DNA from 3 places in the Streptomyces sp. NPDC002573 genome. Region 3 is predicted to be linked to each of the others. Evidence: riboswitches for the same ligand, from Rfam matches in the RefSeq annotation. Region 3 holds a riboswitch; each other region holds the start of a gene.
What was found. A riboswitch is a leader RNA that binds a small molecule or an ion and turns the genes downstream of it on or off. The one in region 3 is predicted to bind thiamine pyrophosphate.

Region 1 (3,270 bases), on a different contig from region 3:
GATCAAGCGTGCCATCCCGGACTGACAGTCGGAAGCGGGGCACCTCCGGCAGAGTGCCGGTTGCCTCCGGCGGTGGACACGGAGGGCCCCCGCCGTCCCGCGAACGGGGGCATGGGCGGGCCGGGACGCGGCGCCCGGGACCTGCCCCTACGCCGTCGCCTCCTTCAGCGGGCGCGACGCGTCCGCCAGCAGCTCCGGGTCCATCGGGGTGCCCGACTCGATCAGCCGGCGGCCCTGCGCCAGGTCCCGGGGGCGGCCCACCGCCAGCAGGCCCACCAGGCTGCCCGAGCGCAGCCAGCACACGGCCCAGGCGGCACCCTGCGGGCTCCCGCGCCAGACGGTCGTGTCGGCCGCGGCGTGGTGGCCCACGTACTGGACGAAGCGGCCGAACTGCTCCGACCAGAAGTACGGCACGGGGTCGTACGCCATCGGGGTCTCCCCGATGATGTTCGCGGCCACCGTGCGCGGGCCCTGGAGGGCGTTGTCCCAGTGGTGGACCAGCAGGCGCTGCTCGTACCGCCCCGACGGGAAGGACGCGCAGTCCCCGACGGCGTACACGTCCGGCACCGAGGTGCGCAGGTGCTCGTCGGCCAGCACCTCCCCGTGCGCGCCCAGCTCGACGCCCGAGCCGGCGAGCCACGCCGTGGCCGGACGTGCCCCGATGCCCACGACCACCGCGTCCGCCGGCACCCGGGACCCGTCGTCGAGCACCACGGCCCCGGACTCGATGCGGTCCACGCGCGCGTGGGTGCGCAGTTCCGCCCCGCTGTCCGCGTACCAGGCCGCCATCGGGGCGGCCACCTCCGCGGGCAGCGCCCCCGCGAGCGGCCGGTCGGCGGCCTCCACCACGGTCACGGTGCAGCCCGCCTCGCGCGCCGCGGTGGCGAACTCGGCACCGATCCAGCCCGCGCCCACGACCACGATGTCGTGCTGTTCGGCGAGGACCGGCCGCAGCCGCTCGGCGTCGTCCAGCGTGCGCAGCAGATGCACCCCGGGGACGCCTTCCGCGCCGGGCAGCTGGATCGGTTCCGCTCCGGTGGCGAGGACCAGCACGTCGTAGGCGACGGGTCCCTCCACGGTGTCCAGCTCGTGGTCGGCGGTGCGCAGGCCGACCACCTCGCAGCCCAGCCGCAGCTCGATGCCGAGGGCCTCGAAGTCGACGTCGAAGGCGGAGCCCTCGGCCTTGCCGAGCAGCACGGCCTTGGACAGCGGCGGCCTGTCGTACGGCTGGTGCGGCTCCGCACCGATCAGCGTCACCCGGCCGGTGAACCCCTGTTCGCGCAGCGCGACCGCGGTCTGCACCCCGGCCATGCCCGCACCCACGACGACGACGCGCCGTGCCGAATCGCCCCGTTCCTGCGTCTGCTCGCTCACCTGATCACCCTAGCCAACTGACAATGTGTCAGTCAGCGGGCATGCTGAGTGACCTGCTGCACAGCACTCGTCCCGCTGCCTGCCGCGATCCCGCCCGAGCCCTGCCTGCCGGCGACCGGGGCGGTCCCCTTGCGCCTACCCGCCGCGGCTCCGGACAACCTCGGCCCCCCCGGGAGGCTCCCTTACCGGCGCGGACGGGCACGGATTAGGGTGGCCCCCGTACAAGCACTCGCGGGAGCCCGGACGCACCGGGCTGAGAGGGAGGCTGGCCGGCCTCCGACCGTACGAACCTGATCCGGATCATGCCGGCGAAGGGAGGGGGCTGAACGCCCATGTCACCCATACGTACCTCGGACGTCCTCGTCGTCGGGGGCGGGATCATCGGACTCGTCACGGCCTGGCGCGCCGCGCAGCGCGGGCTCGCCACGACCGTGGTCGACCCCGCTCCGGGTGGCGGCGCCGCCCAGGTGGCCGCGGGGATGCTGGCCGCCGTGACCGAACTGCACTACGGCGAGCAGACGCTGCTCGCGCTCAACCTGGAGTCCGCACGGCGCTACCCGGACTTCGCCGCCGAGCTGACCGAGGCCACCGGTCTGGACCTCGGATACCGCCGGTGCGGCACGCTCGCCGTCGCGCTGGACGCCGACGACCGCGCCGATCTGCGGGACCTGCATGCCCTCCAGCAGCGCTCCGGCCTTGCGTCGGAATGGCTGAGCGGCCGTGACTGCCGACGCCTGGAGCCGATGCTCGCCCCCGGGGTGCGCGGCGGGCTCAAGGTCGACGGCGACCACCAGATCGACCCGCGGCGGCTGGTCGCGGCGCTGGTCACGGCCTGTGAACGGGCCGGGGTCGGCTTCCACCGGGGCTGGGCCGAGCGGCTGACGGTGCTGCGGGGGCGGGTCGCCGGCCTCAGGACCGCCGACGGCACCGACCTGGCCGCGGAGCAGGTGGTGCTCGCCGCGGGCAGCCTCAGCGGGCAGCTCGCGGGGGTGCCCGACGAGGTGCTGCCGCCCGTACGGCCCGTGAAGGGGCAGGTGCTGCGGCTGACCGTGCCGAAGCGGTACGCCCCGTTCCTGAGCCGTACCGTGCGCGCCGTCGTCCGCGGCGGCCACCTCTACCTGGTGCCGCGCGAGAACGGCGAGCTGGTGGTCGGCGCGACCAGCGAGGAGCTGGGCTGGGACACGACGGTCACCGCGGGCGGGGTCTACGAGCTGCTGCGCGACGCGCACGAGCTGGTCCCCGGGATCACCGAGCTGCCCCTCACCGAGACCCGGGCCGGACTGCGCCCGGGCTCCCCGGACAACGCGCCGCTGCTCGGCCCGACCGAGCTGGACGGCCTGCTGCTGGCCACCGGCCACTACCGCAACGGCGTCCTGCTCACCCCGGTGACCGGCGACGTCATGGCCCACGTTCTGACCACGGGCGACCTCCCGGACGAGGCGCGCCCCTTCACCCCCCGGCGGTTCGCCGCCACCGCGCTCACGGAGCAGCCCGCATGAACATCTCGGTCAACGGAGAGTCCCGCCAGTTCGCTCCCGGCACGGCGCTCGACGCCGTCGTACAGGCCCTCACCGGTGCCCGCTCGGGAGTGGCCGCCGCCCTCAACGAAACCGTCGTCCCGCGCACGCAGTGGCCGTCGACCGCCCTCCACGAGGGTGATCGCGTCGAGGTCCTCACCGCCGTCCAAGGAGGCTGATCCCATGGCCGACGATCCCTTCGTCCTCGGTGGCACGACGTTCTCCTCCCGGCTGATCATGGGGACCGGCGGCGCGCCGAGCCTCGACGTCATGGAACGGGCGCTGGTGGCGTCCGGCACGGAGCTGACGACGGTCGCGATGCGCCGCGTAGACGCCTCGGTGCACGGTTCGGTGCTGTCCGTGCTCGACCGGCTCGGGA
Region 2 (3,270 bases), on a different contig from region 3:
GATCTCACGCCCGCCGAGCGCAAGGAGGCGGTCGCCGCGATCGGCGAGAAGCCGTTCCGCGCCAAGCAGCTCTCGCAGCACTACTTCGCGCGGTACTCGCACGACCCGGAGCAGTGGACCGACATCCCCGCCACCTCTCGCGGCAGGCTCCAGGAGGCACTGCTCCCGGAGCTGATGACCGTCGTACGGCATCTGTCGACCGACCAGGAGACCACCCGCAAGACGTTGTGGCGGCTCTTCGACGGGACGCTCGTGGAGTCCGTGCTGATGCGCTACCCAGACCGGGTCACCATGTGCATCAGCTCCCAGGCCGGCTGCGGTATGAACTGCCCGTTCTGCGCCACCGGTCAGGCCGGCCTCGACCGCAACCTGTCCACCGCGGAGATCGTGCACCAGATCGTGGACGGCATGCGGGCGCTGCGCGACGGTGAGATCCCCGGTGGCCCGGCGCGGCTGTCCAACATCGTCTTCATGGGCATGGGCGAGCCCCTCGCCAACTACAAGCGCGTCGTCGGCGCCATCCGCGCCCTCACCGACCCCGCGCCGGACGGGCTCGGGCTGTCGCAGCGCGGGATCACCGTGTCGACCGTGGGCCTGGTGCCGGCCATCCACCGCTTCGCCGACGAGGGCTTCAAGTGCCGTCTCGCGATCTCGCTGCACGCACCGGACGACGAGCTGCGTGACACCCTCGTGCCCGTCAACACGCGGTGGAAGGTACGCGAGGTCCTCGACGCCGGGTTCGAGTACGCCGAGAGGTCCGGGCGCCGGCTGTCCATCGAGTACGCCCTGATCCGGGACATCAACGACCAGGCGTGGCGCGGTGACCGGCTCGGCCGGCTGCTCAAGGGCAGGCCCGTGCACGTCAATCTGATCCCGCTCAACCCGACGCCCGGCTCCAAGTGGACCGCGTCGCGGCCCGAGGACGAGAAGGCGTTCGTCGAGGCGATCGCAGCCCATGGAGTGCCGGCGACCATCCGGGACACCCGGGGCCAGGAGATCGACGGAGCGTGTGGTCAGCTGGCGGCCATCGAGCGGTAGTCTGATGGCCGTCCTATCTCGTAGTCCGTAATCAGTCATAGCTGTTCATGGCTGTTCATATCTGCATATTCCGACAGGGGAGCGCCACAGCGCTGAGAGTGCGGGAGAGCCCGCAGACCCTCTGAACCTCGCCCAGGTCATTCTGGGTAGGGAGTTCGGTCTTCACTCGAGCTGTTGCGCCCTGCCCGGGACTTTTCGGGGTTCCCGGGCAGGGCCGCGTCTCTTCCTGGTCACCTCCAGGAGGAAATCAGTGGGCATCACCGGCAAGCAGTTCGCGGCCGTCGCCGTCGGGCTGGGCATGGTCACGCTGTCCGCGTGCGGATCGTCCGGCTCCACCGCAGGGAGCGGCGGCGATCCCAAGACCGTGACCCTCGTCAGCCACGACTCATGGGCCGCCTCCAAGAGCGTCATCGCGGCGTTCGAGAAGGAGTCCGGCTACCACGTCAAGGTCCTCCCGGACGGCGACGCGGGCCAAGCCGTCAACAAGGCGATCCTCACCAAGGACAACCCGCAGGGCGACGCCTTCTTCGGCGTCGACAACACGCTGCTGTCCCGGGCCCTCGACAACGGGCTCTTCCAGCCCTACAAGGCCAAGGGACTCGACCAGGTCGGCGCGCAGTACCAGCTGGACGGGGACAAGCACCGGGTCACCCCGATCGACTACGGCGACATCTGCGTCAACTACGACAAGAAGTACTTCGCCGACCACAAGCTCGCCCCGCCGGCCTCCTTCGACGACCTCGTCAAGCCCGCCTACAAGAACCTCCTCGTCACCGAGAACGCCGCCACCTCCTCGCCGGGCCTCGGCTTCCTGCTCGGCACCGCCGCACAGTACGGCGACAAGGGCTGGCAGGAGTACTGGAACAAGCTCAAGAACAACGGCGTGAAGGTGGTCGACGGCTGGGAGCAGGCCTACGACCAGGAGTTCTCCGGTTCGGCCGGTGGCAGGAAGTCGGGCGGCGACCGGCCGCTCGTCGTGTCGTACGCCTCCTCCCCGCCCGCCGAGGTCGTCTACGCCAAGCCGCGGCCCACGACCGCGCCGACCGGCGTCGCGACCGGCACCTGCTTCCGCCAGATCGAGTTCGCGGGGCTGCTGAGCAACGCTCACAACCCCAAAGGCGCCGAGGCGTTCCTCGACTTCCTGATCAGCAGGAGGTTCCAGGAGGACATGCCGCTCAACATGTACGTCTACCCGGTCGTGCAGGGCGCGCGGGTGCCCGCCGAGTTCACCGAGTACGGGCCCGCGGCCAAGAACCCCGAGACCATGGCGCCGACGAAGATCGCCGCCAACCGTGACCAGTGGGTCAGGTCGTGGACGTCGCTCGTACTGAAGTAGCCCCGAGGAAGCGGGCGAACCGGGGCGGTGCGGCGCGCCTCGGGCTGATGGCGCTGCCCGTCGTGTTCTTCGCGGTCTTCTTCGCCTACCCCGTCGCCGCCATCGTCGCGCGCGGTCTGCGCGTCGACGGGGTGTGGCGCCTCGGGCGCCTGGCGGACGTGCTCGCACAGCCGGACATCCGGCATGTGCTGTGGTTCACCACCTGGCAGGCGCTCGTGTCCACCGCGCTCACCCTGCTGGTGGCGCTGCCCGGCGCCTATGTCTTCGCCCGGCTGGAGTTCCCCGGCAAGCAGCTGCTGCGCGCGGTCGTCACCGTCCCGTTCGTGCTGCCCACGGTGGTCGTCGGCACGGCCTTCCTGGCGCTCGTCGGCCGCGGCGGACTCCTCGACGACCTGTGGGGCGTGCGGCTCGACACCACCGTGTGGGCCATCCTGCTCGCGCATGTCTTCTTCAACTACGCGGTCGTCGTGCGCACGGTCGGCGGCCTGTGGGCGCAGCTCGACCCGCGCCAGGAGGAGGCCGCGCGGGTGCTCGGCGCCTCCCGCGCCGCCGCCTGGCGGACAGTGACGCTGCCCGCCCTGGGTCCGGCGGTGGCCGCCGCCGGCCTCATGGTCTTCCTGTTCACCTTCACCTCGTTCGGTGTGGTGCAGATCCTGGGCGGCCCCACCTTCTCCACCCTGGAGGTGGAGATCTACCGGCAGACCTCCGAGCTCTTCGACCTGTCCACAGCGGCCGTGCTGACGATCGTGCAGTTCCTGGCGGTGGGCGCGATCCTCGTGGTGCACGCCTGGACCGTGCGCCGCCGGGAGAGCGCGCTCCGGCTGGTCGACGCGTCCCGCACGGCGCGCAGACCGCGTGGTGCCGGCCAGTGGGCGCTGCTCGTCTCGGTCCTCGCC
Region 3 (3,270 bases):
AGCAGCAGGCCACTCATGTCGATGTGCGGGTACAGGCCGTGGATCAGGCCGGTGCTGTCGTCCGTGTTGCCGGTCAGCGCGGCCCAGCCGATGAACTCCGAGCCGAGAAGACCGATCAGCGACAGGGAGACGAGGGTGCCGAGCACCGCCACGGAGGTACGGGCCGACAGACCGTGGCACAGGTAGAGGGCGATCAGCATGATGGCGCTCGACCCGACCACGGCCACGAGCAGCGGATTCGAGCCATCCAGGATCGCGGGCAGGATGAAGAGGCTGAGCAGCAGAAAGCTGACGGACAGCGCGACGAGTGCCATGACCCCGCGCATCCGGCCCACGACCACCACCGCCACGGCGAAGATGCCGGCGAGCAGGGCCATGGGGAACGTGCGGTCCACATCGGTCACCGAGTACTGCAGTTCCTTCGGCGCGGAGGGCTCGTACGCGGCCACGACCTTCTCGCCCTGGTGCAGCTGTCGTGACTGGTCCGGCTGGACGATCTCCGTGAACGTACGGCCCTTGTCCTTGCCGGTGTCGACGCGGACGGTCGCCTTCTTGCAGGTGCCGGACGGTGTCTGCGGGGCCGACGAGCCGCCGGTGAGGGAGGTGTCGCCGATCGGGCCCCCACCCGAGGCGTTCACGGACTTGCAGTCCACCGCCACGACCGTGGTGACCGTGGCCTGTTGGGTCTGCTGGTCGAAGCCGACGCCGGAGCGCTTGTGCGACGGGACCCCGCCGGGCCACAGCACCACGAGACCGACGATGACCGCCACGGTGAACGGGATGAGGATCGCGGCGATGACCTTGCGCAGATGCCGCGACACGGGGGCCGCGGGGCCATGGCTGTGACTGTGGGAGTGGCCGTGTCCACCGCCGGGCCCGTGGCCGTGCCCGTCTCGGCGGCTGTGTCTGTCGTCCGGGCCATGGTGGTGCGGCGGCTCGGGCGACGGGTGCGAGGGGAGATGCTGCGTCGGGGGCACCGCCCGATCATCGCAAGAAGGCGCAGGGCCCACTGTTCAGCTCACCCAATTAGACGCTAGCGTGAAGGGACTTTTGCACACGCGGGAGCTCGGAGCACCGGGCTGAGAGGGCACTGACCTCCGTAGACGCGATGTTTCACGTGGAACATCAGCGAGTGGAGACGGCTGTGCCGACCGCTGAACCTGTTACCGGGTAATGCCGGCGTAGGGAGTAGGTCTTATGACCGTCAAGGACGTACGCACGCCTGCCTCCGCTCAGGAGGAAGAGCCCCAGGGGGCCGGGAAGTCCATCGGCTGGCACAAGGCGTATATCGAGGGTTCGCGCCCCGATCTGCGGGTGCCGGTCCGTCAAGTGCATCTCACCAACGGGCAGTCGGTCACCCTGTACGACACCTCCGGCCCGTACACAGATCCAGTAGCCGAGACCGACGTCCGCCGGGGCCTCGCGCCGCTGCGGGAGAACTGGATCATCGCTCGCGGCGACACCGAGGAGTACGCGGGTCGCCCCGTCCGTCCCGAGGACGACGGGATCAAGCACACCTCCCCGCGTGGAGGCCTGCGCAACCTCGACGCGGTGTTCCCGGGGCGCCCGCGTCAGCCGCGCCGCGGTCGCGAGCGCAACGCGGTGACGCAGCTCGCCTATGCGCGCCGCGGGGAGATCACGCCGGAGATGGAGTTCGTGGCTCTCCGGGAGAACGTTTCACCCGAGGTCGTCCGTGAGGAGATCGCGGCGGGCCGCGCGGTGCTGCCGGCCAACGTCAACCACCCGGAGATCGAGCCGATGATCATCGGCAAGCGGTTCCTGGTGAAGGTCAACGCCAATATCGGCAACTCCGCGGTGACCTCCTCCATCGAGGAGGAGGTCGAGAAGATGGCCTGGGCGACCCGCTGGGGCGCCGACACAGTCATGGACCTGTCCACCGGCCGCAACATCCACACCACCCGTGAGTGGGTGCTGCGCAACTCCCCCGTGCCGATCGGCACGGTGCCGCTCTACCAGGCGCTCGAGAAGGTCGATGGCAAGGCCGAGGAACTGACCTGGGAGATCTACAAGGACACGGTCGTCGAGCAGGCCGAACAGGGCGTGGACTACATGACAGTCCACGCGGGTGTGCGCCTGGCGTACGTGCCGCTGACGGCGAACCGCAAGACCGGCATCGTCTCGCGCGGCGGCTCGATCATGGCGGCGTGGTGCCTCGCCCACCACAAGGAGTCGTTCCTGTACGAGAACTTCGAGGAACTCTGCGAGATCCTCGCGGCCTACGACGTCACCTACTCGCTGGGCGACGGTCTGCGGCCGGGTTCGATCGCGGACGCCAACGACGAGGCACAGTTCGCGGAACTGCGCACCCTCGGGGAACTCGGCCGTGTGGCCAGGCGTTTCGACGTACAGACGATGATCGAGGGCCCGGGACACGTCCCGATGCACAAGATCAAGGAGAACATCGATCTGCAGCAGGAGATCTGCGATGAAGCTCCGTTCTATACGCTCGGCCCGCTGACCACGGACATCGCGCCGGCGTACGACCACATCACCTCCGGCATCGGTGCCGCCATGATCGCCTGGTGGGGCACGGCCATGCTCTGCTACGTCACGCCCAAGGAGCACCTGGGCCTGCCCGACCGTGACGACGTCAAGACCGGCGTCATCACCTACAAGATCGCCGCCCACGCGGCCGATCTCGCCAAGGGGCACCCGGGCGCGCAGGAGTGGGACGACGCGCTGTCCGACGCGCGGTTCGAGTTCCGCTGGGAGGACCAGTTCAACCTGGCCCTCGACCCGGACACGGCCCGCGACTTCCACGACGAGACCCTCCCCGCGGAGCCGGCCAAGACGGCTCACTTCTGCTCGATGTGCGGTCCGAAGTTCTGCTCCATGAAGATCAGCCGGGACATCACGCAGCGCTTCGGTGGTGCGACGGCTGAGGGCGCGTCGGCGCAGGAGGTCGCCGAGGGAATGCTCCAGAAGTCGAAGGAGTTCGCGGAGGCGGGGAACCGGGTGTACCTGCCTGTCGCCGACTGACGGCCAACGTGGCGCTGGGGCTCTCGAGGAGGGCTCCAGCGCAGTCCGGTGGACCGTCAAAATGGCTCGCGGATCGCCTCTGGGGTAAGCCACGATACTCGCGCCGCCTGGAGGAACACCTGCTCCTCTGGGCCCTGTGACCGGTGCTGTGGACGACGGGGCGGCTCGCGGACATCGTCCATGCCCTCTTGGCCGGGAGTGATGCGCATGGGTGGATTTCTGCGGTGCAACCTCTTTCACGGTGTCGATCACCTACAGGTGTACGAGGCA

Region 1: it holds a riboswitch for thiamine pyrophosphate, as region 3 does, so the genes downstream of both, thiO (glycine oxidase ThiO) here and thiC (phosphomethylpyrimidine synthase ThiC) in region 3, are expected to answer to the same signal.
Region 2: it holds a riboswitch for thiamine pyrophosphate, as region 3 does, so the genes downstream of both, ACFYX0_RS34200 (thiamine ABC transporter substrate binding subunit) here and thiC (phosphomethylpyrimidine synthase ThiC) in region 3, are expected to answer to the same signal.

The regions. Positions count from the first base shown of each region.
Region 1 covers NZ_JBIARC010000002.1:251,124-254,393, forward strand. The annotation lists gene ACFYX0_RS03265 (NAD(P)/FAD-dependent oxidoreductase) at 148-1,374, opposite strand; TPP riboswitch at 1,596-1,708, shown strand; gene thiO (glycine oxidase ThiO) at 1,707-2,873, shown strand; gene thiS (sulfur carrier protein ThiS) at 2,870-3,070, shown strand; gene ACFYX0_RS03280 (thiazole synthase) at 3,075-3,270, shown strand, end outside.
Region 2 covers NZ_JBIARC010000050.1:55,429-58,698, reverse strand. The annotation lists gene rlmN (23S rRNA (adenine(2503)-C(2))-methyltransferase RlmN) at 1-1,038, shown strand, start outside; TPP riboswitch at 1,104-1,209, shown strand; gene ACFYX0_RS34200 (thiamine ABC transporter substrate binding subunit) at 1,337-2,374, shown strand; gene ACFYX0_RS34195 (ABC transporter permease) at 2,350-3,270, shown strand, end outside.
Region 3 covers NZ_JBIARC010000034.1:15,361-18,630, forward strand. The annotation lists gene ACFYX0_RS28280 (YibE/F family protein) at 1-977, opposite strand, end outside; TPP riboswitch at 1,049-1,205, shown strand; gene thiC (phosphomethylpyrimidine synthase ThiC) at 1,198-3,000, shown strand.